DNA from 3 places in the Pseudomonas palleroniana genome. Region 1 is predicted to be linked to each of the others. Evidence: riboswitches for the same ligand, from Rfam matches in the RefSeq annotation. Region 1 holds a riboswitch; each other region holds the start of a gene.

The links. Region 1 has a riboswitch for cobalamin ahead of MJP36_RS11945 (ABC transporter substrate-binding protein). Riboswitches for the same ligand answer to the same signal wherever they lie in the genome.
Positions count from the first base shown of each region.
Region 2: another riboswitch for cobalamin. It lies ahead of cobO (cob(I)yrinic acid a,c-diamide adenosyltransferase); the one in region 1 lies ahead of MJP36_RS11945 (ABC transporter substrate-binding protein).
Region 3: another riboswitch for cobalamin. It lies ahead of cobW (cobalamin biosynthesis protein CobW); the one in region 1 lies ahead of MJP36_RS11945 (ABC transporter substrate-binding protein).

Region 1 covers NZ_CP092411.1:2,601,492-2,608,939, forward strand. The annotation lists gene MJP36_RS11940 (FecCD family ABC transporter permease) at 1-943, opposite strand, end outside; gene MJP36_RS11945 (ABC transporter substrate-binding protein) at 940-1,950, opposite strand; cobalamin riboswitch at 2,069-2,263, opposite strand; gene MJP36_RS11950 (DNA/RNA non-specific endonuclease) at 2,300-3,244, opposite strand; gene MJP36_RS11955 (M4 family metallopeptidase) at 3,375-4,436, shown strand; gene MJP36_RS11960 (protealysin inhibitor emfourin) at 4,451-4,756, shown strand; gene MJP36_RS11965 (aldehyde dehydrogenase family protein) at 4,838-6,220, opposite strand; gene ptrR (putrescine utilization regulator PtrR) at 6,324-7,196, shown strand; gene MJP36_RS11975 (hypothetical protein) at 7,223-7,435, opposite strand.
Region 2 covers NZ_CP092411.1:2,342,930-2,350,377, forward strand. The annotation lists gene MJP36_RS10755 (C40 family peptidase) at 154-783, shown strand; gene MJP36_RS10760 (C40 family peptidase) at 929-1,465, shown strand; cobalamin riboswitch at 1,562-1,809, shown strand; gene cobO (cob(I)yrinic acid a,c-diamide adenosyltransferase) at 1,889-2,500, shown strand; gene MJP36_RS10770 (cobyrinic acid a,c-diamide synthase CobB) at 2,497-3,816, shown strand; gene bluB (5,6-dimethylbenzimidazole synthase) at 3,813-4,463, shown strand; gene cbiB (adenosylcobinamide-phosphate synthase CbiB) at 4,460-5,368, shown strand; gene cobD (threonine-phosphate decarboxylase CobD) at 5,361-6,350, shown strand; gene MJP36_RS10790 (cobyric acid synthase) at 6,347-7,448, shown strand, end outside.
Region 3 covers NZ_CP092411.1:4,098,976-4,106,423, reverse strand. The annotation lists gene nfuA (Fe-S biogenesis protein NfuA) at 1-577, shown strand, start outside; gene cobM (precorrin-4 C(11)-methyltransferase) at 787-1,533, opposite strand; gene MJP36_RS18590 (cobalamin biosynthesis protein) at 1,604-1,996, opposite strand; gene MJP36_RS18585 (CbtA family protein) at 1,993-2,697, opposite strand; gene MJP36_RS18580 (CbtB domain-containing protein) at 2,709-2,897, opposite strand; cobalamin riboswitch at 2,997-3,201, opposite strand; cobalamin riboswitch at 3,243-3,441, shown strand; gene cobW (cobalamin biosynthesis protein CobW) at 3,536-4,603, shown strand; gene cobN (cobaltochelatase subunit CobN) at 4,607-7,448, shown strand, end outside.

The DNA.
Region 1 (7,448 bases):
TGACCACGCCGACAGGAATCACCTGGCCCTTGATCAAGGTCCGCGACAGCACATCGGCGGCGATCAGAAACAGCGCGCCTCCCAGCGCACTGGCCGGCAGCAGACGCGAATGCCCGGTGCCGAGCAGCAGGCGCACCGCATGGGGAATCACCAGCCCCACAAAACCGATGGAGCCGACAATCGACACCATCACCGCCGTCACCAGTGCCGCACAGCCCACCAACAGGAACTGCACACGCCGTACCGGGATGCCGAGGGACGCCGCCGAGTCGGTGCCGAAGGTAAACGCATCCAGCGCACGGCGATGCCACAGGCACACCGCCAGGCCCAGGACCGCCACCGGCACCGCCAGCCCTACCGAGGGCCAGCGTACGCCGCTGAGGTTGCCCAGCAGCCAGAACAGGATGCCCCGGGCCTGTTCGGAACTGGCCGACTTGGTGATCAGGAAGGCGGTGAGGGCATTGAACAGCTGTGAGCCGGCAATGCCGGCGAGGATGATCTGCCCGGTACCGCTGGCCGAACCGCTGGCGCGCGCCAGCAGAATCACCAGGGCAAACGCCGCCATGGCGCCGACAAAGGCGCCGGCCGACAGCGAAATCAACCCGCCGCCCACGCCGATCAGCGCCACCAGCACGGCGCCGGTCGAGGCGCCGGCGCTGATGCCCAGCAGGTATGGGTCGGCCAGCGGGTTACGCAGCAATGACTGCAAGATCACTCCGCACGTCGCCAACCCCGCACCGCAGGCGGCGGCGACCAGGGTGCGGGTCAGGCGGTAGTTCCACACCACGCCTTCATCGATCGGGTCCAGTGCGTAGCCGGCCGCCCACAGTTTGTTGGCGAGTACCTGCAACACCACCTGCGGTTCGATGGCGGTTTCACCAATGGCCACGCCCGCGAGGATCGCGAGCAGTAGCAGGATGAGGGCGAGCAAGGGACGGATCATTTCGGCAGGTCGTAGCCGTCGATGGCACCGGCCAGTTGTTCCAGGCCATCGAACGTGCGCAGGCTGGCCTGTAGGGCCAGGGCGTCAATAATGATGATGCGGTTGTTTTTCACCGCATCCATGTTGCGGGTCACCGGGTCGGTGCGCAGGAACGCGAGTTTCTTTTCATGGTCGTCGGCCGGGTAGCGGCGGCGGTCCATGCGGGCGATTACCAGGAAGGTCGGGTTGGCCTTGGCCAGGGTTTCCCAGCCGACGGCAGGCCACTCTTCATCGGACTGCACCACATTGGTCAGGCCCAGGGTGTCCAGCATGAATTGCGGAACGCCCTTATGCCCGGCCACGTAGGGGTCGCTGGCCATTTCGGCGCTGGAGAACCAGACCAATGCACTGGCCTGTTTGAGCCCTTTGCTTTGCGCGGTGGCAACGGATTTTGCCAGGCGTGCCTTGAGCTCATCGTTCACTTGTTGGCCGCGCGCCTGCACGTCGAAGATCTCGGCCAGTTGGCGGATGCTTTTATACACGGTGTCGATACGGAAAGGCTCCAGCCGCGTCCCGTCGGCACCCACCAGGTTGTCCTTGCCTTCGCAATCGGAGGGCAGCACGTAGGTGGGAATCTTCAGTTCAGCAAATTGCTCGCGGGTGCCGACCACACCTTGCGGGCCGACCACCCATTCCAGCTCGGCGGCCACCAGTTGCGGGCGCTTGGCGATCACGGCTTCGAAACTCGGCTCGTTGTTGGCCAGGCGCTCGACCTGGTCGTTCTGCGCCTTGAACCGGGGCAGCACATCGTTGAACCACAGCGAGGTGCCGACCACTTTATCCGCCACACCCAGGGTGTAGAGCATTTCGGTGGCGGCCTGGCCGATGGTCACGCTGCGTGCAGGGGCCTGTTGGAAGGTGACTGGGTTGCCACAGTTTTCCACGGTCAATGGGTACTGGCTGGGGGCGGCTTGGGCCAGGGCACAGAAGCCAAGACCGGTGAGCAATGCGCTAAAGCGTGGCAGCATGGGGCAATCTCCGTTTGAACCGTACAAGTAGCTGGGGAGGTACGGTCGTGGAAATACAGCCATTAACGCTGCCGATGGGGCAGGGCAAGGATGTCCTTCCCGGACACCCCGCCGGTTAGTGATCGAGCTTGAGCCGGCAGGTCTCCTGACTGATGCGTCGTCGCCAGGCTCCGGCCTTCCCGGACAAGGTCCAGTGGCATCCAGGAGCAGGCTCAGCACCTACAGTTGCGGGGGCAGTTCCGATTGACGCGGGTGGACCGCGCTTCGGATTCCCTATTAGTCCCGTTTGGGAACCGGCGCGGTATGGTAGTTGATTAGAGCGAGGTGAAATAGCCCAAGGTGGGCCTGCTCACAGACGAATGTCCTCAGGGCCCTGGATCAGCGCTTCGATTCGCGTGCCGGTGGCGCGTTCTTCGTTGCTGAAACCGTCGTAGTCGGCCAGGTTGGCGAAGCGGATGCCGGTCAGGCGTTCTATCTGGATCACGCTGCGCTGGTAGGTCCTGAGCTGGCCGAACACCAGGTCGAGCTGCCCCAGTTCGCGGGTTTGGTCGATCATGTAGGCGCTGGCGGACGGTTTGCCGTCGTCGTTGAGGTAGGCGACCACTTTCCAGAAGGCCTTGGGGATTTGCACGCCGCGGTATACGCGGTCATCGTCGGCGTACACCGGGCCGGTAAATACCGTGGCCCTGGCTTTCCAGCGTTGCGTGTTGTCCAGAATGTAGTCTTCGAGTTCCAGCCAGGTCTTCTGGTTGAACCCGCTCATCTGCGGCGAGCAGTTGGTGAAGTGGAAGGTGTCGAGGTTGGCGGTCTGCGCCACGTCACCCCAATTGGGATCTTGGCGGCGCACCAGATGGCCGCGATCCAGGCCATTGTTGGCATAAAGCGCGTCGCCTACCTGTGCTTCGATAGGCAAGCGACCGTCATAGGCCCAGCTGTCGTTGCTGCGAATAATCTCCACGTGCTGGTTGCCGTCGATGTTGACGCCGACATACAGCGCGAGCCGTTTCGAGCGCGACATGGTGATCGAGAAGTGCGTGTAGTCCAGGCGCTCACCACCCCCCTTCAAGACCTGTACATCATCCGCCAAGGCCCCTTCAGCCGTGGGCCAGGGCACCACGAAACTGCCGAGGAAATCCTCTGCGTAGCCGTGCCGGTCCTTCAGGTCGTTGGCCGAGGTGACGCGGGGCGTCGCCGCCCGTGCCTCCAGCAGCGTGGGGCTCGCAGTGATCAACGGGCGCAGGTCAGCGAGCCGTGGGCGGTACGACAGGTCAATCTTGGCTTTACGTGCGGGCATCGGTAAGTCCTCCTTGGATAAACACGACTGCAACATAGGTTAATGACAATTGATGACACGCGTTAACCCCTGGGGGCTATCCTGAAACGGTTACCCGGACGTTCACCCCATGCCAACAAGGAGCCAGTTCATGTGTGATCACCCTTTGCGTAACCCGGTTTTTTGCCTGATCCCGCCCTATATGCTCGACCAGATCGCGCGCAACGGCGACAAGGCGCAGCGGGACGTCGCGTTACGTACCCGCGCCAAGGACAGCACGTTCCGCTCGCTGCGCATGGTCGCGGTGCCCGCCAAGGGGCCGGCCCGCTTGGCCTTGGCCATGGGCGCCGAGAAACAGCGCTCGATCTACAGCGCCGAGGGCAGCGACAGCCTGCCAGGAAAACTGATCCGTGGTGAAGGGCAGCCCGTGAGCGGTGATGCGGCGGTGGACGAAGCCTATGATGGCCTGGGCGCCACCTTCGATTTTTTTGAACAGGTCTTCGACCGCAACTCCATCGACGACGCGGGCATGGCGCTGGACGCGACCGTGCATTTTGGCCAGAACTATAACAACGCGTTCTGGAACTCGACCCAGATGGTGTTCGGGGATGGGGACGGCGAGTTGTTCAACCGCTTCACCGTGGCCCTCGACGTGATTGGCCATGAGTTGGCCCATGGCGTCACGGAGGATGAGGCCAAGCTGATGTATTTCAATCAGTCCGGGGCGTTGAACGAGTCGTTGTCGGACGTGTTCGGCTCACTGATCAAGCAATATGCCTTGAAACAAAAGGCTGAAGATGCCGATTGGTTGATCGGCAAAGGGTTGTTTACCAAAAAGATCAAAGGCACTGCACTGCGCTCGATGAAAGCGCCCGGCACCGCCTTTGACGACAAGTTGTTGGGTAAGGACCCGCAACCGGGGCACATGGATGATTTTGTCCAGACCTACGAGGACAATGGTGGGGTGCATATCAATTCCGGTATTCCCAACCATGCGTTCTACCAGGTGGCGACCAGGTTGGGTGGGTTTGCCTGGGAGCGCGCAGGGCGCATCTGGTATGACGCGCTGCGTGATGCGCGGCTGCGGCCTAATTCGGGGTTTGTGCGCTTTGCGCGTATTACTTACGATGTTGCGGGGCGCCTGTACGGCGTGAACAAGGACGAACAGAAGGCGGTCAAGGACGGTTGGCAAGCGGTCGGTATTGCTGTTTGACGTGAGGAGCAGCCATGCACATCTCAATCAAGGAAAACGGCGGGCCGGGGTTTTTTCCGGGCCTGGCCAAGCCGCGTACGGTGGAGCTGGACACACTGCCTGAGCAAGACCAGCAGGAATTGCGGCAACTGATCAAGGCTTCAGACTTCTTTGAGTTGCCGCCAAACAACCCGCCCGCGCCCGGTAACCCGGGCCAGGTGCACTACACCCTGACCGTGACCGAGGGCCAGCGCGAACACACGGTCTGTGTGCTGGCGCCGGTGAAGTCCCAGGCGCTGGATGGGTTGGTGCAGTGCGTGCGCCGGCATGTGCGTGGCTGAGGCTGTTGAGGGCTGCTGCGCAGCCCCACGGGAGCGAGCTCCCTCGCCACAGGTAAGGTGTCGTAAGGGGACTGGCCGGGTTTACTTGCGATCCAGCCACACGGTCTGCGCATTGCAGAATTCCCGCACGCCGAAGTGCGACAACTCGCGCCCGAAACCACTTTTCTTCACGCCACCAAACGCCACTCGCGGGTCAGACACGCTGAATGCGTTGACGAAGATGCCGCCGGTTTCCAGTTGGTTGGCGATATCACGGGCCTTTGCCGCATCGGTGGTGAAGAGGCTCGCAGTCAGGCCGAATTCACTGTCGTTGGCCAGGGCCACCGCGTGCTCGGCGTCACGGGCCGTGATGATCGAGGCCACAGGGCCAAACAACTCCTGCTTGAATGAGGTCATCTGGTCGGTGACGTTCGCCAATACGGTCGGCTCGTAGTAGTTGCCGGCACCTGCGACTTTATTGCCGCCCAGCAACAGGGTCGCACCTTCTTCCAATGTGGCCTGCACTTGACCGTGCAACTCGTCGCGCAGGTCAAAGCGTGCCATCGGGCCGATGTAGGTCTGGGACGAGGTCGGGTCACCCATTACCAGTTTGCGGCTGGCTTCGAGGAATTTGGCGGTGAAAGCTTCCACGACGCCTGCTTCGATGATCAGGCGCTTGGCGGCGGCGCAGACTTGGCCGCTGTTCTGGAAACGGCCAATCACGGCGGCCTGCACGGCGGCGTCGAGGTCGGCGTCGTTGAGTACGATGAACGGGTCGGAGCCGCCCAGTTCCAGCACGCATTTTTTCAGCGCGGCACCCGCCTGGGAGCCAATGGCAATACCTGCACGCACGCTGCCGGTGAGGGTGACGGCGGCGATGCGCGGGTCGGCAATCGCCTTGGAAACGCCCTCGTTCGTCACGTTGACCACTTCAAAAAGCCCGTCGGCGAAGCCGGCTTTCTGCAGCGCTTGCTGGATCAGGTAGGCGCTGCCCATGACGTTCGGCGCATGTTTGAGCACGTAGGTGTTACCGGCCAGCAAGGTCGGCACGGCGCCGCGCAGTACTTGCCACACCGGGAAATTCCACGGCATCACGGCGAAGATCGGGCCCAGTGGGCGATATTCGATCCTGGCGCTGCCGTTGTCCACGAGGGTCGGTTCCGGGGCGAGCATGGCCGGGCCGTGGGCGGCATACCATTCGCTGAGCTGGGCGCATTTTTCGATTTCAGCGCGGGCCTGGGCGATAGGTTTGCCCATTTCCAGAGTAATCATCTGCGCCATGGTTTCGGCCTGTTCGCGCAGGGTGGCGGCCAGGGCCAGCAGCAACTCGGCACGCTGGCTGACCGGCTGGCGGCGCCAGGTACGAAAGGCATGGGTGGCGCGCTCGAGGGCTGCGTCCAGTTGCTGCTCGGTTTCGTAGGGATAGCTGCCGACCGTTTCGCCATTGGCCGGGTTGATCGAGAGGGCGTGGGTCGTCGGGTTCATGGCACCGTCCTGCTGAATGAGTGGAATGGGGTCAGCGTACGGGGCTGTATGTTTTCTGGAAACTGAATAATATTAAGCAATACGTTCACGTTTGGAGAATGATTTGGACCTGGTGCAGTTGGAAATCTTCAAGGCGGTTGCCGAGCAGGGCAGCATCAGCGCCGCCGCACAGTTGATTCATCGCGTGCCGTCGAACCTGACCACGCGCATCAAGCAACTGGAGCAGGACTTGGGCGTCGAGTTGTTTATCCGCGAGAAGAGCCGTCTGCGCCTGTCACCGGCCGGCTGGAATTTCCTCGGCTATGCGCGGCGCATTCTCGACTTGGTCCAGGAGGCCCGGGCGACGGTCGCGGGAGAGGAACCCCAGGGCACGTTTGCCCTTGGCTCCCTGGAAAGTACAGCCGCGGTGCGTATCCCAACGTTGCTGGCGGCGTATAACCAGCAGTACACCAAGGTCGAGCTGGACCTGAGCACGGGGCCGTCGGGCACGATGATCGAGGGGGTGCTGTCAGGTCGGCTGACCGCGGCATTTGTCGATGGGCCGGTGCTGCATGCCACGCTGGAAGGCGTGCCGGTATTCGAGGAGGAGATGGTGGTGATTGCGCCGTTGCATCACGCGCCGATCAACCGGGGGCAGGACGTGAACGGGGAAAGCATCTATACGTTTCGCTCGAACTGCTCCTACCGGCACCACTTGGAGCGCTGGTTTTCCCAGGATGGCGCGGTACCAGGCAAGATCTTCGAGATCGAGTCTTACCACGGCATGCTCGCCTGCGTCAGCGCCGGGGCCGGCCTGGCATTGATGCCGCGCAGCATGCTGGAAAGCATGCCGGGATTTGCCGCCGTGAGTGTGTGGCCGTTGGCGGACAATTTCCGCATTTTGCACACCTGGTTGATCTGGCGGCGGGGCACGGTGTCGCAGAGTTTGAACAGCTTCGTAAGACTTCTGGAAGAGCGTGGGCTGGAAATTTCGTAGATCAATGTGAGATCCACACGATTTAATCAGCCGCCGAACTGCAAGGTGCCCATGGCCAGCTTTGCCATCAGCGCCGTGGCGCCCAGTTGCACCAGCCACAGGGCCAACCCACCGAGAAACACCCCCAGCGCAACTTGCAGCACGAGGCTCTTCTGGTGCTTGGCGCGTGGTGCGCGCGGGGTGTAGTCGTCGTCCAGTTCATCGCGGTCTGCGCGCAGGTCCAGGTCATCGTTTCTCATGAGGCTCTCACAG
Region 2 (7,448 bases), 260 kb from region 1:
CCACTTTGGCCGCGCAAAAGGCAGGTATGGGGTGTTAAGGGCTTAGATGTCATGGTCAAAACAAGAAGTCACATAGAGCACGATTGAATTTGCAAATCGATGTGATAGAAGGCATAGTCTCGACTTCTTTACACATCAGCCACGGTCGTGCCCATGCTAAATCGCTTCGCACCCCTCGTGCCCCTCGCACTTGTTACCCTGTTGTTTGGTTGCGCCTCCCACCCTCAACAAGTGGCTGAGCAGCACAAAACCCAACAGCAGTCCCAGGCAAAATTCGTTGCTTCCCAGTCTTCGACTGTCTATGAAGAAGAAGTGGCAACCGAAAAGGAACTGGCCGACTTCGCCGGCAACAAGCCTTACCAGCTCCCAGTTCTGGCCGACAGCATTCTTGAACGCGGCATGTCCCTGATCGGTACCCGTTACCGTTTCGGCGGTACCTCTGAAGCCGGTTTCGATTGCAGCGGCTTCATCGGCTATCTGTTTCGTGAAGAAGCCGGCATGAACCTGCCACGCTCGACGCGCGAAATGATCAACGTGAATGCACCGTTGGTCGCACGCAACAACCTCAAGCCGGGTGATCTGCTTTTCTTTAGCACAGCGGGTCGTGGTCGTGTCAGCCACGCCGGTATCTACTTGGGCGATAACCAGTTTATTCACTCCAGCAGCCGTCGCAGCGGTGGTGTTCGCGTCGACAGCCTGGGTGACAGCTACTGGAGCAAAACCTTCATCGAAGCCAAGCGCGCACTCGCGATGGCCCCGACTACGGTTACCGCTAGCAAGTAAAGTTAAAGTGATACTTGAAGTTTGACGTGTAAGCGCTAGAATCCCTGGATATTGTTGGAATCCGTTCGCGCAAGCTTTGCTTGCGCGTTCTGGTTTTCAGCGTTCGGCAGCGAAAAGCCGCATCCAGACCAGGATTGTTCTGCCCATGTCGACCTCAGCCCGCCTCATTCTGCTTGTTTGTGCCGCGCTCCTCAGCGCCTGCGCAAGCCGCCCACCACCCGCTCCAGTGGCCGTCAAGCCCAAGCCGGTGTTCAATTACTCCACACAGAGTTTCTCGCCAGCTGCCGAAGACGTGCTCTTCCGTGCGCTGGGCCTGGTCGGCACGCCTTATCGTTGGGGCGGCAACACGCCAGATTCCGGGTTTGATTGCAGTGGCCTGATCGGTTTCGTCTACCGTGATGCGGCGGGCATCTCGTTGCCGCGTACCACCCGCGAATTGATCGTGATGCGTGCGCAGAATGTCAGTGAGGAAAACCTGCAAACCGGTGACTTGCTGTTTTTCGCCACGGGCGGCGGTTCGCAGGTCAGCCATGCCGGTATCTACGTGGGTGAGGGGCGTTTTGTACACGCCCCACAGACTGGCGGTACAGTGAAGCTGGATACGTTGGCCAAAGCGTATTGGCAAAATGCTTACTTGAGTGCCAAGCGCGTGCTGCCGGCAAACCTGGCTCGTAATCCATAAACACCGCCCAACGCTGCAACAAGCGGGTGCAATGCCCGCTTGCCGCTTTGGCTTGTCCGGCCAGCTTTAATTGACGCTCCACCCCCAACCCACTAACCTTCGCGGCTTGTTCCAGGTGCTCTGTGACCTAGGGGTCGACAGGGTGAAACAGGGAAGCCGGTGAGTGAGCGCGCTTGTACACAGTGCTGCCGCGATCCCGGCGCTGCCCCCGCAACGGTAAATGAGTCAAGACGCTGCCTTTTGCCACTGTATCGCCCCGCGATATGGGAAGGCGCAACGTCGGCTTGCTCTTTTGTAGAGCGCCACTCATGAGCCCGGAGACCGGCCTGAAACATCCAACAGCATCACGGTGGGCGATGCTTGGCTGTCTGTTTGGTCTTTTTTCTGCCCGCCGTTTTTGTTCAGCCCCAACGGAGAGCTGCCATGACTGATTCCCCTGACCGCGATGAACGCCACCTGGCGCGCATGTTGCGCAAAAAAGCCGTCATCGATGAGCGGATTGCCAACTCCCCCAACGAATGCGGATTGCTGCTGGTGCTGACCGGCAACGGCAAAGGCAAAAGCAGTTCGGCGTTCGGCATGCTCGCTCGCGCCATGGGCCACGGCATGCAATGCGGTGTGGTGCAGTTCATCAAGGGGCGTAACAGCACCGGCGAGGAATTGTTCTTCCGCCGCTTCCCCGAACAAGTGCGTTTTCATGTGATGGGCGAAGGCTTTACCTGGGAAACCCAGGACCGTCAGCGCGACATCGCCGCTGCCGAGGCTGCCTGGGCGGTTTCCCGCGCAATGCTGCAAGACCCGAGCATTGGCCTGGTGGTGCTGGATGAGTTGAACATTGCCCTCAAGCACGGCTACCTCGACCTGGATCAGGTACTGAGCGACCTGCAAGCCCGCCCGCCGATGCAGCACGTGGTCGTGACGGGGCGCGGTGCCAAGCCTGAACTGATCGAAATGGGCGACACCGTCACCGAAATGGGCATGCTCAAGCACGCGTTCCAGGCCGGTATCAAGGCACAGAAGGGCGTCGAACTTTGAACCAGCCCCGTCATTGCCCAGCCGTGTTGATTGCCGCACCGGCGTCCGGCCAGGGCAAAACCACCGTCACCGCCGCGCTCGCCCGTTTGCACCGCAACCTGGGGCGCAAGGTACGCGTGTTCAAGTGCGGGCCGGACTTTCTCGACCCGATGATCCACGAGCGTGCCAGCGGTGCGCCGGTCTATCAGTTGGACATGTGGATGGTCGGCGAGCAGGAAAGTCGTCGTCTACTGTGGGAAGCTGCGGGGGAGGCCGACCTGATCCTGATCGAAGGCGTGATGGGCCTGTTCGACGGCACCCCGTCCAGCGCCGACCTGGCCCGTCACTTCGGCGTGCCTGTCCTGGGCGTGATCGACGGCACCGCCATGGCTCAGACCTTTGGTGCCCTGGCCTTGGGCCTGGCGCGTTACCAGCCGGACTTGCCGTTCGCCGGCGTGCTGGCCAACCGCGTGGGAACCCTGCGCCATGCGCAACTGCTTGAAGGAAGTCTCACTGAGGGCCTGCGCTGGTACGGCGCACTCTCCCGGGAAACCGGGATCGAGTTGCCCAGCCGTCACCTGGGGCTGGTGCAAGCCAGCGAATTGAATGACCTGGATGTACGCCTGGATGCTGCCGCCCAGGCCCTGGGCAGCAGCTGCGAGGTGGCTCTGCCGCCGCCGGTGAGCTTTGCCGCCCCGGAGCTGATCGAGGCCGAACCGCTGCTCGCCGGCGTACGTATTGCCGTGGCGCGCGACGAAGCGTTCGCCTTCACCTATGGCGCCAGCCTTGACGTGCTGCGGGCGATGGGCGCCGAGCTACGCTTCTTTTCGCCGATTCACGATCGTGAATTGCCTGACGTCGACAGCCTCTACTTGCCCGGCGGTTACCCGGAGCTGCACCACCGCGCGCTGTCGGACAACACACCGATGCTCGACGCCATCCGCGCCCACCACGCTGCCGGCAAGCCTTTGCTCGCCGAATGCGGCGGGATGCTCTACCTGCTGGACTCGCTCACGGACGTTGAGGGCACCCGCGCCGAACTGGTCGGCCTGCTGCAGGGTGACGCAGTGATGCAAAAGAAACTCGCCGCCCTGGCCCTGCAAAGTGTCGACTTGCCGGAGGGGGTGCTGCGCGGCCACACCTATCACCATTCCCTGACCAGCACCCAGTGGCAGCCGATTGCCCGAGGCTTGAGCCCCAATGGTGGGCGCGGCGCCGAAGCGGTTTATCGTCAGGGGCGGATGACCGCTTCGTACGTACACTTCTACTTTCCGTCCAACCCCCAAGCCGTTGCCGCGCTGTTTGCGCCCGATGTCGAGGTCGCAACCACACCATGAGTGACAACGCTTTCCCCCAGGCCGATCGCGACGCGGTCTACCGCGTTATCGCCGAACGCCGCGACATGCGTCACTTCAACGGCGGCACGGTCGCCCCTGAGTTGTTGCACCGCTTGCTCCAGGCCGCGCACCAGGCGCCCAGTGTCGGGCTGATGCAACCTTGGCGGTTTATCCGCATCAGCGACCGCTCCCTGCGTGGGCAGATTCAACAACTGGTGGAGGACGAACGCGTGCGCACCGCCGAGGCCCTCGGTGAGCGCTCCGACGAATTCATGAAGCTCAAGGTCGAAGGCATCCACGACTGCGCCGAAGTCTTGGTGGCAGCGTTGATGGATGACCGCGAGCGGCATATTTTCGGGCGGCGCACCTTGCCGGAAATGGACATGGCGTCGCTGTCCTGCGCGATCCAGAACCTGTGGCTGGCGGCCCGCGTCGAAGGGTTGGGCATGGGCTGGGTCTCGCTGTTCGAGCCCCAGGCCCTGGCCGAACTGCTGGGCCTGCCGCCCGGCGCGAAACCCTTGGCGGTGCTGTGCCTGGGGCCGGTGACCGAGTTCTACCCGGCGCCGATGTTGCAGCTCGAAGGCTGGACCGAACCACGGCCGCTGAGTGACATGCTGTATGAAAATGTGTGGGGAGTGAGTCAATGAGTGTGGCCTTGCTGTGTGTCGCTGCGGTGGCGCTGGATGCGTTGCTGGGCGAGCCCAGGCGTTGGCATCCGCTGGTGGCGTTCGGCAATTTCGCCGGGCGCATCGAGCAGCGCTTCAATACCGGTGGCCGTGGCTGGCGCAGCCATGGCGTGACCGCGTGGTGTCTCGCAGTGGTGCCGCTGACCGTGCTGGCCACGGCGTTGTCCTGGGCTCCCTACATGGGTTGGGTGCTGGAGATTCTCGCGTTGTACTGTGCGCTGGGCATGCGCAGCCTTGGCGAGCACGTGATGCCGGTGGCTCAGGCGTTGCGCAGTGATGACCTGGAACAGGCGCGTACACGTGTGAGTTACCTGGTGAGCCGTCAGACCAGTGAGCTGGACTCCACCGCAGTCGCCCGCGCCGCCACCGAGTCGGTGCTGGAAAACGGCAGTGACGCGGTGTTCGCCGCGTTGTTCTGGTTCGTGGTGGCCGGTGTGCCGGGCGTGGTGCTCTACCGTTTGAGCAATACCCTGGATGCCATGTGGGGCTATCGCAACGAACGCTTCGAGCGCTTCGGCTGGGCGGCCGCAAAGATCGATGATGTACTCAACTATATTCCTGCACGCCTGGTGGCGTTGACTTACGCCGTGCTGGGCAAGACCCGCCTGGCGCTGAAATGCTGGCGCACCCAGGGCCGAACCTGGGACAGCCCCAATGCGGGGCCCGTGATGGCGGCCGGTGCGGGGGCATTGGGTGTCGAGCTGGGCGGCGCGGCGATTTATCACGGCGAGTTGCATCAGCGTCCACCGTTGGGCGAAGGCCCGGCGGCCGATGCCGATTCCATCGAGCGTGGCTGGCAACTGGTGCAGCGCGGCGTATGGTTATGGCTGCTGATTCTCTGCGCGGGGGCGCAATTCTATGCTTGAGCACGGTGGCCGGCTGCGTAAGGCAGCGATTCAGTACGGAATTGCCGAAGCCGATTGGCTCGACCTGTCCAGTGGCCTGGCGCCCTGGCCGTGGCCGATCCCGGAGATCCCGCTGCGGGCCTGGGCGCGGTTGCCGGAAACCGATGATGGCCTGGAAGCGGCGGCCAGTGAGTACTACGGCACCACGCATGTCCTGCCGGTGGCGGGTTCCCAGGCGGCGATCCAATTGCTGCCGCGCCTGCGTCGTACCGGTAAGGTCGGCGTGCTGTCGCCGTGTTATGCCGAGCACGCCGAAGCCTGGCGCCGCGCCGGGTATGTGGTGCGCGAGGTGCAGGAGCAGGAAGTCGACTTTTTCCTGGATGCCCTCGACGTGCTGGTGGTGGTCAATCCGAACAATCCCACCGGCCTGAGCCTGGCTCCGCAACGCCTGCTGGACTGGCATTCACGCCTGGCCCAGCGCGGCGGTTGGCTGGTGGTGGACGAAGCGTTCATGGACGTTACCCCGCAACTGAGCCTGGCGGGGCAGGCCGATCAGGTTGGCCTGATTGTGTTGCGCTCGTTCGGCAAGTTCTTTGGCCTGGCCGGTGTGCGCCTGGGCTTCGTACTGGCCGAACGCAAGTTGCTCAAGTTGTTGGCCGAGCAACTTGGCCCCTGGACGGTCAGCGGGCCGACACGCGTGCTGGGCCAGGTGTGCCTGCGTGACAGCGCCGGGCACGCGCGTCAGCGTCAACGGTGCATCGACGCCGGCCGACGTTTGTATGAGCTGCTTGAGCGTCATGGTTTTCAGCCGCACGGCGGCTGCGCGTTGTTCCAGTGGTTGATCACACCGCACGCCGAACGCCTGCATGCGTTCATGGCTCATCGCGGCATCTTGTTGCGCCTGTTTGTCCACGACAGCAGCCTGCGTTTCGGCCTGCCTGACACCGAGGCGGATTGGCTGCGACTCGATGCAGCCCTGACGGCCTACAAGGAAGCCGCATGAGTACGCTGATGGTGCAAGGCACCACTTCCGATGCCGGGAAAAGTACGCTGGTGACCGCGCTGTGCCGCTGGCTGGTACGCCAGGGCGTGGCGGTGGCACCCTTCAAACCACAGAACATGGCGCTCAACAGCGCGGTGACGGCCGAAGGCGGCGAGATCGGTCGCGCGCAGGCAGTGCAGGCCCAGGCCGCCCACCTGGCGCCGCACACGGACATGAACCCGGTGCTGCTCAAACCCAATAGCGACACCGGCGCCCAAGTGATCATCCAGGGGCGCGCCGTGACCAGCATGAATGCAGTGGCCTATCACGACTACAAAGCCATCGCGATGCAAGCGGTGCTGGCCTCTCACGCACGGTTGAGCGCCGCCTACCCGGTGGTGATGGTGGAAGGCGCGGGCTCCCCGGCGGAGATCAACCTGCGGGCGAATGACATCGCCAACATGGGCTTTGCCGAAGCTGTGGATTGCCCGGTGCTGTTGATCGCCGACATCAATCGCGGCGGTGTGTTCGCCCATCTGGTCGGCACCCTGGAACTGCTGTCGCCCACCGAGCAGGCCCGGGTCAAGGGTTTTGTCATCAACCGTTTTCGCGGCGACATCGCGTTGTTGCAGCCCGGGCTGGATTGGCTGGAAGCGCGCACCGGCAAGCCGGTCGTGGGCGTGCTGCCCTACGTGATGGACCTGCACCTGGAAGCCGAGGATGGCATTGATTCGCGCCAGATCGACAAGGCGGCCCAAGTGCTCAAGGTGGTGGTGCCGGTATTGCCGCGCATCAGCAACCATACGGATTTCGACCCCCTGCGCCTGCACCCTCAGGTGGACTTGCAATTTGTCGGGCCGGGCCAGCCGATCCCGGCTGCCGACCTGATCATCCTGCCGGGCTCCAAAAGTGTGCGTAGCGACCTGGCGTATCTGCGCGCCAATGGGTGGGACACTGCCGTGGCCCGGCATCTGCGCTACGGCGGCAAGGTGTTGGGGATTTGCGGCGGCCTGCAGATGCTCGGCGAGCAGGTGCATGACCCGCTCGGGCTGGAGGGGCAGGCCGGGTCCAGCGAGGGCTTGGGGCTGCTGGCGTTCAGCACGACGCTGGCAGCCGAGA
Region 3 (7,448 bases), 1.5 Mb from region 1:
CATAACCATTACCGACGCCGCCCACGATTACCTGGCTGACCTGCTGTCCAAGCAGAACACCCCGGGTATCGGCATCCGCGTCTTTATCACCCAGCCCGGCACCCAGTACGCCGAAACTTGCATCGCCTACTGCAAGCCTGGCGAAGAGAAGCCGGAAGACACCGCCCTGGGGCTGAAAAGCTTCACCGCGTACATCGATGCCTTCAGCGAAGCCTTCCTGGACGACGCCGTGGTCGACTACGCCACCGACCGCATGGGTGGCCAGTTGACCATCAAGGCACCCAACGCCAAGGTGCCGAACATCAACGCCGACAGCCCGGTCAACGAGCGTATCAACTACTACCTGCAAACCGAGATCAACCCGGGGCTGGCCAGCCACGGCGGCCAGGTGAGCCTGATCGACGTGGTGGATGATGGTATCGCTGTGCTCAAGTTCGGCGGCGGCTGCCAGGGCTGCGGCCAGGCGGACGTGACCTTGCGTGAAGGGATCGAGCGCACGCTGCTCGAACGTATCCCGGAGCTTAAAGGTGTACGCGATGTGACCGACCACACGCAGAAAGAAAACGCCTACTACTGAGTAAGGTGTTCACTGCGAACAAAAAAACGGCGCCCCGTGAGCGCCGTTTTTTATGCTTGAAATTCAGATGATTACGAGAACTATCTAACAAATCAGATCAACTGTGGGAGCGGGCTTGCTCGCGATTGCGGTGTATCAGTCACCAAAGCGCTGACTGACATTGCGCATTCGCGAGCAAGCCCGCTCCCACATTTTGGTCCGCCGTGCATTCAGGGGCGATAAAGGTGGGCGTGACCTGCACGATACAGCGAAGACTCGCTGAAACCGTCATTGGCCAACACCCGGCCCACCACAATCAGCGCCGTACGCCGGAAGCCCTTGAGCGCAACCTGCTCGGCGATGTCCGCTAACGTACCCACCACCCAATCCTGATCCGGCCAGGTGGCCCGGTGCACCACGGCAATCGGGCAATCCGCGCCATAGTGCGGCAGCAATTGGGCGACAATCTTCTCTAGATGATTGACCCCCAGGTGAATCGCCAGGGTGGTGCCATGGCGGGCCAGGCTGTCGAAGTCTTCCCCGGCCGGCATGCTGGTTTTATCTGCGTAGCGGGTCAGGATCACGCTTTGGGCGATATCCGGCAGGGTCAGCTCGGTTTCCAGCAGTGCCGCACACGCCGCCACGGCGGTCACCCCGGGAATGATCTGGAAGGGAATGCCCAGCTCGCGCAAGTGCCGGATCTGCTCGCCAATCGCCCCATACAGGCTGGGGTCGCCCGAGTGGACCCGCGCCACATCCTGGCCGTTGGCGTGGGCGGTCTTGATCAGCTCGATGATCTGCTCCAGGTGCAATTCGGCGCTGTTGACCAGCGTTTGCGCCTGATGACCTTCCAATACCGCCGCCGGCACCAGCGAGCCCGCATAGATAATCACCGGGCAGCTGCGGATCAGCCGCTGGCCTTTGACGGTGATCAGTTCCGGGTCGCCGGGGCCTGCGCCGATGAAGTAGACGGTCATGGGGAGTTCCTGTTGAAAAACGGGCGAGCATGAAGATTGTTCATGATCGAGGAGGGCAATTATCGGGATTTCAGCCGGCGCACGCCAATGCAAAGGTGGCCTGGGGGGATTTTCGGCGGCTGATCAACAAGCGGGCAGGGGCGTTGGCGAGCTGCTCGGCCAAGGCCAGGGCGGCGCTTTCGGCAACGCCGTAACAGCCGGTATGGGCAAAGGCAATCGCGGATTTATGGCTCAGACGGTGTTCAAACGTCGCCAGGTGTTGCGCACTGAAACAGCGTAAGGGCAACCCCAACTGTTCGGCCAGTGCGAGCAATCCCGGTTCATGCTGTTTGTGATCGATACTCGCCAGTGCCGTGACCTGCTGGCGCTCGATACCGCCCTCGGCCAGGGCGGCGTCAAACAGCGCCAGCAGGGCGTGAACCTCACAGCCCCGCTGGCAACCCAGGCCGACCACCAAGGTCATGCCGAGTAGTGGCCGTCGCGATTGCGCCGGAACAACCAGGCGCTGATCAAGCCCAGGGCCAGCCAGAACAGCACGTTAGTCAATTGCGAGGCAATCTTGAACTGCGCTTCCAGGGCCTCCGGGGCCAGCATCGAATGCACTGCCGGTTGCGGCGCACCGATGATATGGGGCACGGCGAGGATCGCCACGCCCAACACTTTAAGCAGCCAACTGCGGCCAAATACCAGCAGCGCGATACCGGCGGCGGTGGAGGCGGCCGTGCCGATCCACCAGATCTGGCGCTGGGCCAGGTCCGCCGCGGCGGTGCCCGGCAACTCGGGTGGCAAGCCCAGGGTCGGGGCCAGTACGAACGTCGCGTAACCGGCCAGGCCCCACAGCAGGCCCTGCGCGGTACGGGTGGGCGCGCGCAAGGTGTAGAGACCGGCCAGCATCAGCGCGAAACCGACGGAGACCACCAGGTTGCCCCCGGTGGTAGACAGCACACGCTGCCAACCGTCTTCAGGCTCCCAGGCCTCGGCATCGTGGGTGTGGGCGGCGGCGCCTGCGGCATGTTCATGGGCGACTTCGGCCGTCGCCGGGGCCTTTTCAAAGGTCTCCGCCTGCAGAATCAGCGGGGCGACCCAGAAACTTTGCAGCAAGGTCAGCAGCAAGGCGGCCAGCAAGCCGGTGAAACCTGCGGTTTGCGCAATACGCTTGATCATGTCGACAGGTCTCAGTGGCACGGGAACGCGGCGCTGTGGCGGGTATCATGCGCGGCGTTATGCACCGCCTCGATATGCGAGAAACCGGCGAAGTAAACCAGGCACGCGCCCAGGATCGACGCACCGATGGCGGCCGTCAGGCGTTGGCTCAAGGTAGAAGTGCCACTGGTGGCGGGCGAAGTGCTGCTGATGATCGACATGGCGCGTCCCTTTTCTTCGGTTTCAGGGTGACACGAGCGCATGCAAACCCCGCGAGCCAGGCCCGCAGCGTTCTGAACAGCGCCCGCCCACCGCGGGTTTGTTATCTGATTTTTCGGGCCGGTCTCCGGGCTCGCGAGGGGCACTCTGCACAGAGGCCTGAAAGCATCGCCTTCCCATGCATTCGCACAGTGGCTGTGACACTTCGCTCGCTTACCGTTGCGGGGGCAGCACCGGACTTGCCATAGATGGCTCACCGGTTTCCCGTTTCACCCTTTGCAGGGCACCCGAAACAAGACACGTAGGAAAGCATGCAGGGCGACGGTAGTCAAATTGGTCGTGCCCCTGTAGCCTTGCACCTTCGAGGTTCTTCGGCCCAGGTCGAAGCTAAGAAGGGAACGCGGTCAAGCCGCGGCTGCCCCCGCAACTGTGAAGGGTTCAACTGACTGCCACGCCACTGCCGATAACGCGGGAAGGCGCAGCCAGCGCCGGTCGCAAGACCCGCAAGCCCCAAGCCAGGAGACCTGCCTCGCAACCGATTTTCCAATTCAACCGGGCGGGGTGATCCGGTGACGAAATCCGCTGCTGCGCGCCGCCGCAGGGCCTGTCGTCCCGTCTGCCCGCCCCAAAAGGGCATCCGATGAAAACACTGGCCAAACTCCCCGTCACCATCGTTACCGGCTTTCTCGGCTCGGGCAAAACCACCTTGCTGCGGCATATGCTCGACAACGCCCAGGGCCGTCGTATCGCGGTGATCGTCAACGAGTTCGGTGAACTGGGGATCGACGGTGAAATCCTCAAGCAGTGCTCCATCGGTTGCACCGAGGAAGAAGCCAATGGCCGCGTCTACGAACTGGCCAACGGCTGCCTGTGCTGCACCGTGCAAGAGGAGTTCTTCCCGGTGATGCGCGAATTGGTGGCGCGGCGCGGCGACCTCGACCATATCCTGATCGAAACCTCCGGCCTGGCCCTGCCCAAGCCGTTGGTGCAAGCCTTCCAGTGGCCGGAAATCCGCAACGCCTGCACGGTTGACGCGGTGATCACCGTGGTCGACAGCCCCGCCGTGGCCGCCGGTACCTTCGCCGCCTTCCCGGACCAAGTGGACGCCCAGCGCAAACTGGACCCGAACCTGGATCACGAATCGCCGCTGCACGAGCTGTTCGCCGATCAACTGGCCAGCGCCGACCTGGTGATCCTCAACAAGACCGACCTGATCAACCCCGAAGACCTGGCCCGCGTGCGCCTGGAAGTGGCCGAGGAGTTGCCGCCGGCGGTGAAGATCATCGAAGCCAGCAGCGGCCGCTTGCCGCTCGACGTGCTGATCGGCCTGGGTGCCGGCTCCGAAGAACATATTGACGGTCGGCATAGCCATCACGATCACCACCACGACGGCGAAGAGGAACACGACCACGATCACGACGCCTTCGACTCCATCTCCATCGACCTGCCGCAAACCGACGAAGCGCTGCTGCTCGACGCCCTGACTCAGTTGGTGGTGCAACACGGCATCCTGCGCGTCAAAGGCTTCGCCGCGATTGCGAACAAACCGATGCGCCTGCTGATCCAGGGCGTAGGCACACGCTTTGACAAACACTTCGACCGTGCCTGGGGCGCCGATGAAGCGCGGACCACGCGCTTGGTACTGATCGGCCAGGAGCTGGATGCGGCGGGCCTCGAAGCGCAACTGCGCGCCGCCCTCAGCGTCTGACCCATGCACCTGCTCAGGACCCAGCCCGGTGGTTTCGTCTCGGACGACAATATCGCCGACCTTGGACAAACCCCCGCCGAACTGGTGATCCTGTGCAGCGGCGATTCCAGCCTGGCGCTGTTGGCCGAAGCGGCGCAGCAGTTACCCGACGATTATCCCAGCTTGCGCCTGGCCAACCCGATGCAGGTGCAGAATCACGCCTCGGTCGACCTGTATGTCGATGAGGTGCTGCGCCACGCCAAGGTCATCCTGATTTCGTTGCACGGCGGCATTGGTTATTGGCGCTACGGCATTGAGCGGTTAGTGGAGTTGGCCGAGCGTGGTGTGCAGCTGATCCTGGTACCCGGCGATGATCGCCCGGACCCGGAACTCAGTGGTTTGAGCACCGTCGGCGTGGAAGAACGCGACCGCCTCTGGCACTTCCTGCGCCAGGGCGGCTTGGGCAATGCCCTGGATTTCTATCACTGCCTGGCCAGCGCCTATCTGGGCCGCGATTACGCCTGGGCCGAGCCGCAGCTGTTGCCGCGCACGGCGATTTATCATCCTCAGCACGGCAACGCCCGCCTCAATGACTGGCAGCGGCAGTGGAACCCTGAGTTGCCGGTGGCGGCGGTGCTGTTTTACCGCTCCCATTTGCAGGCGGCCAATACCGGTTTTATCGACGTGTTCTGCCAGCGCCTGCAGGCGGCGGGGCTTAATCCGTTGCCGATGGCGGTGGCCAGCCTGAAAGAGCCCGGCTGCCTGGCGGCGGTCGAAGACTGGCTGGACGAGGTCAGCGCAGCGGTGATCCTGAACACCACCGGCTTTGCCCAGTCCAGCCCCGAAGCCCCGCATTTGTACCCGTTTCGCCGCAATATCCCGGTGATCCAGGCGATCTGCGCGCAGGACAACCAGCCCGGCTGGGAGGCCAGCGAACAGGGGCTCGGCCCACGCGACCTGGCGATGCACATTGCCTTGCCGGAACTGGACGGGCGCATCATCAGCCGGCCGATCAGTTTCAAGGACCTGGCGTGGCGCAGTGAGCGCAGCCAGTCGGACGTGGTGTGCTACCGCGCAGCCCCCGAGCGCATGGACTTTGTCGCCGAACTGGCACGCCATTGGGTTGAGCTGGCGCGGCTGCCGAATGCACAGAAACGTATTGCGCTGGTGCTCGCCAACTACCCGACCCGTGACGGGCGCATTGGCAACGGTGTGGGCCTGGACACCCCGGCGGCGGCGCTGAATATCCTGCGTGCGCTGCAAGCGCAAGGCTACCCGCTGCCGCACGCGTTGCCGGACAGCGGCACCGCGCTGATCCACCAATTGCTGGGCGGCGTCACCAACGATCTGGACAGCCTCGACCTGCGCCCTTGCCACCAGAGCCTGGGCCTGGACGATTACCAGGCGATGTTCGACCGCTTGCCCGAAGCCAACCGTCAGGCCGTGCTGGAACGTTGGGGGCCACCTCATAACGACCCGATGTGTCGCGATGGCCGCCTGATGATCGCCGGCCTGCGCCTGGGCCTGACCTTTGTCGGGATCCAGCCTGCGCGGGGCTATCAGGTAGACCCCAGCGCGGTGTACCACGACCCTGACCTGGTGCCGCCCCACGGCTATCTCGCGTTCTATTTCTGGCTGCGCCATACCTATGGCGCCCACGGCGTGATCCATGTGGGCAAGCACGGCAACCTCGAATGGCTGCCGGGCAAGGGCGTGGGCCTGTCGCAAACCTGCTGGCCTGATGCATTGCTGGGGCCGCTGCCGAATATCTATCCGTTTATCGTCAATGACCCGGGCGAGGGCGCCCAAGCCAAGCGGCGCACCCAGGCGGTGATCATCGATCACTTGATGCCGCCGCTGACCCGCGCCGAAACCTATGGTCCGTTGCGTGACCTTGAGTTGTTGGCGGATGAGTATTATGAGGCGCAGTTGCTTGACCCGCGCCGCGCACTGGAACTGCAGAAAGACATCCTCAAGTTGGTGCGCGAAACCCGTATCGACCAGGAACTGGAGTTGGGCAGCGACGTGGACGCGGCCGTCTGGCTGCCGCGCCTGGACACCTATCTGTGCGACTTGAAGGAGTCGCAGATCCGTGACGGCCTGCATGTCTTCGGCGAATCTCCTGCAGGCCGCCTGCGTATCGACACCTTGCTGGCGTTGTTGCGCATCCCGCGTGGCGACGGCCGTGGTCCGCAATCGAGCCTGTTGCGCGTATTGGCCAAGGCTTTCGAATTGGGCTTTGACCCCCTCGACTGTGCCTTGGCCGAGCCCTGGACCGGGCGTCGGCCCGAGGTCTTGCAGGCGCTCGACGCGCAGTTGTGGCGCACCGCCGGCGATACGCGTGAACGCCTGGAATTGTATGCGGCGCGGTTGATCGAGCAGGCGCTGGAAGGTCCGCTGGAACAGTTGGAAGAACCGGGCTGGGAGGACGTGAAGGCGGTTATCGAGAGCCTGCGCTGGGTGGTGGCGCCGCGCTTGGATAGCTGCGGCACGGCCGAGATGCTCGGCTTGCTCGATGCCCTGGGCGGTCGCTTCGTACCGGCCGGCCCCAGCGGTGCGCCGAGTCGCGGGCGCCTGGATGTGCTGCCCACTGGGCGCAATTTCTTCGCGGTGGATGTGCGCAACTTGCCGACCACCACGGCCTGGCGCATTGGCTTTCAGTCGGCCAACCTGATTCTGGAGCGACACCTGCAAGATCACGGCGACCATCTGCGTCAGCTCGGCCTGTCGGTATGGGGCACGGCGACCATGCGCACCGGCGGCGACGATATCGCCCAGGCCATGGCGCTGATGGGTGTGCGCCCGGTGTGGGCCACCGGTAGCCAACGGGTGGATGACTTTGAAATCCTGCCGATCAGCTTGTTGG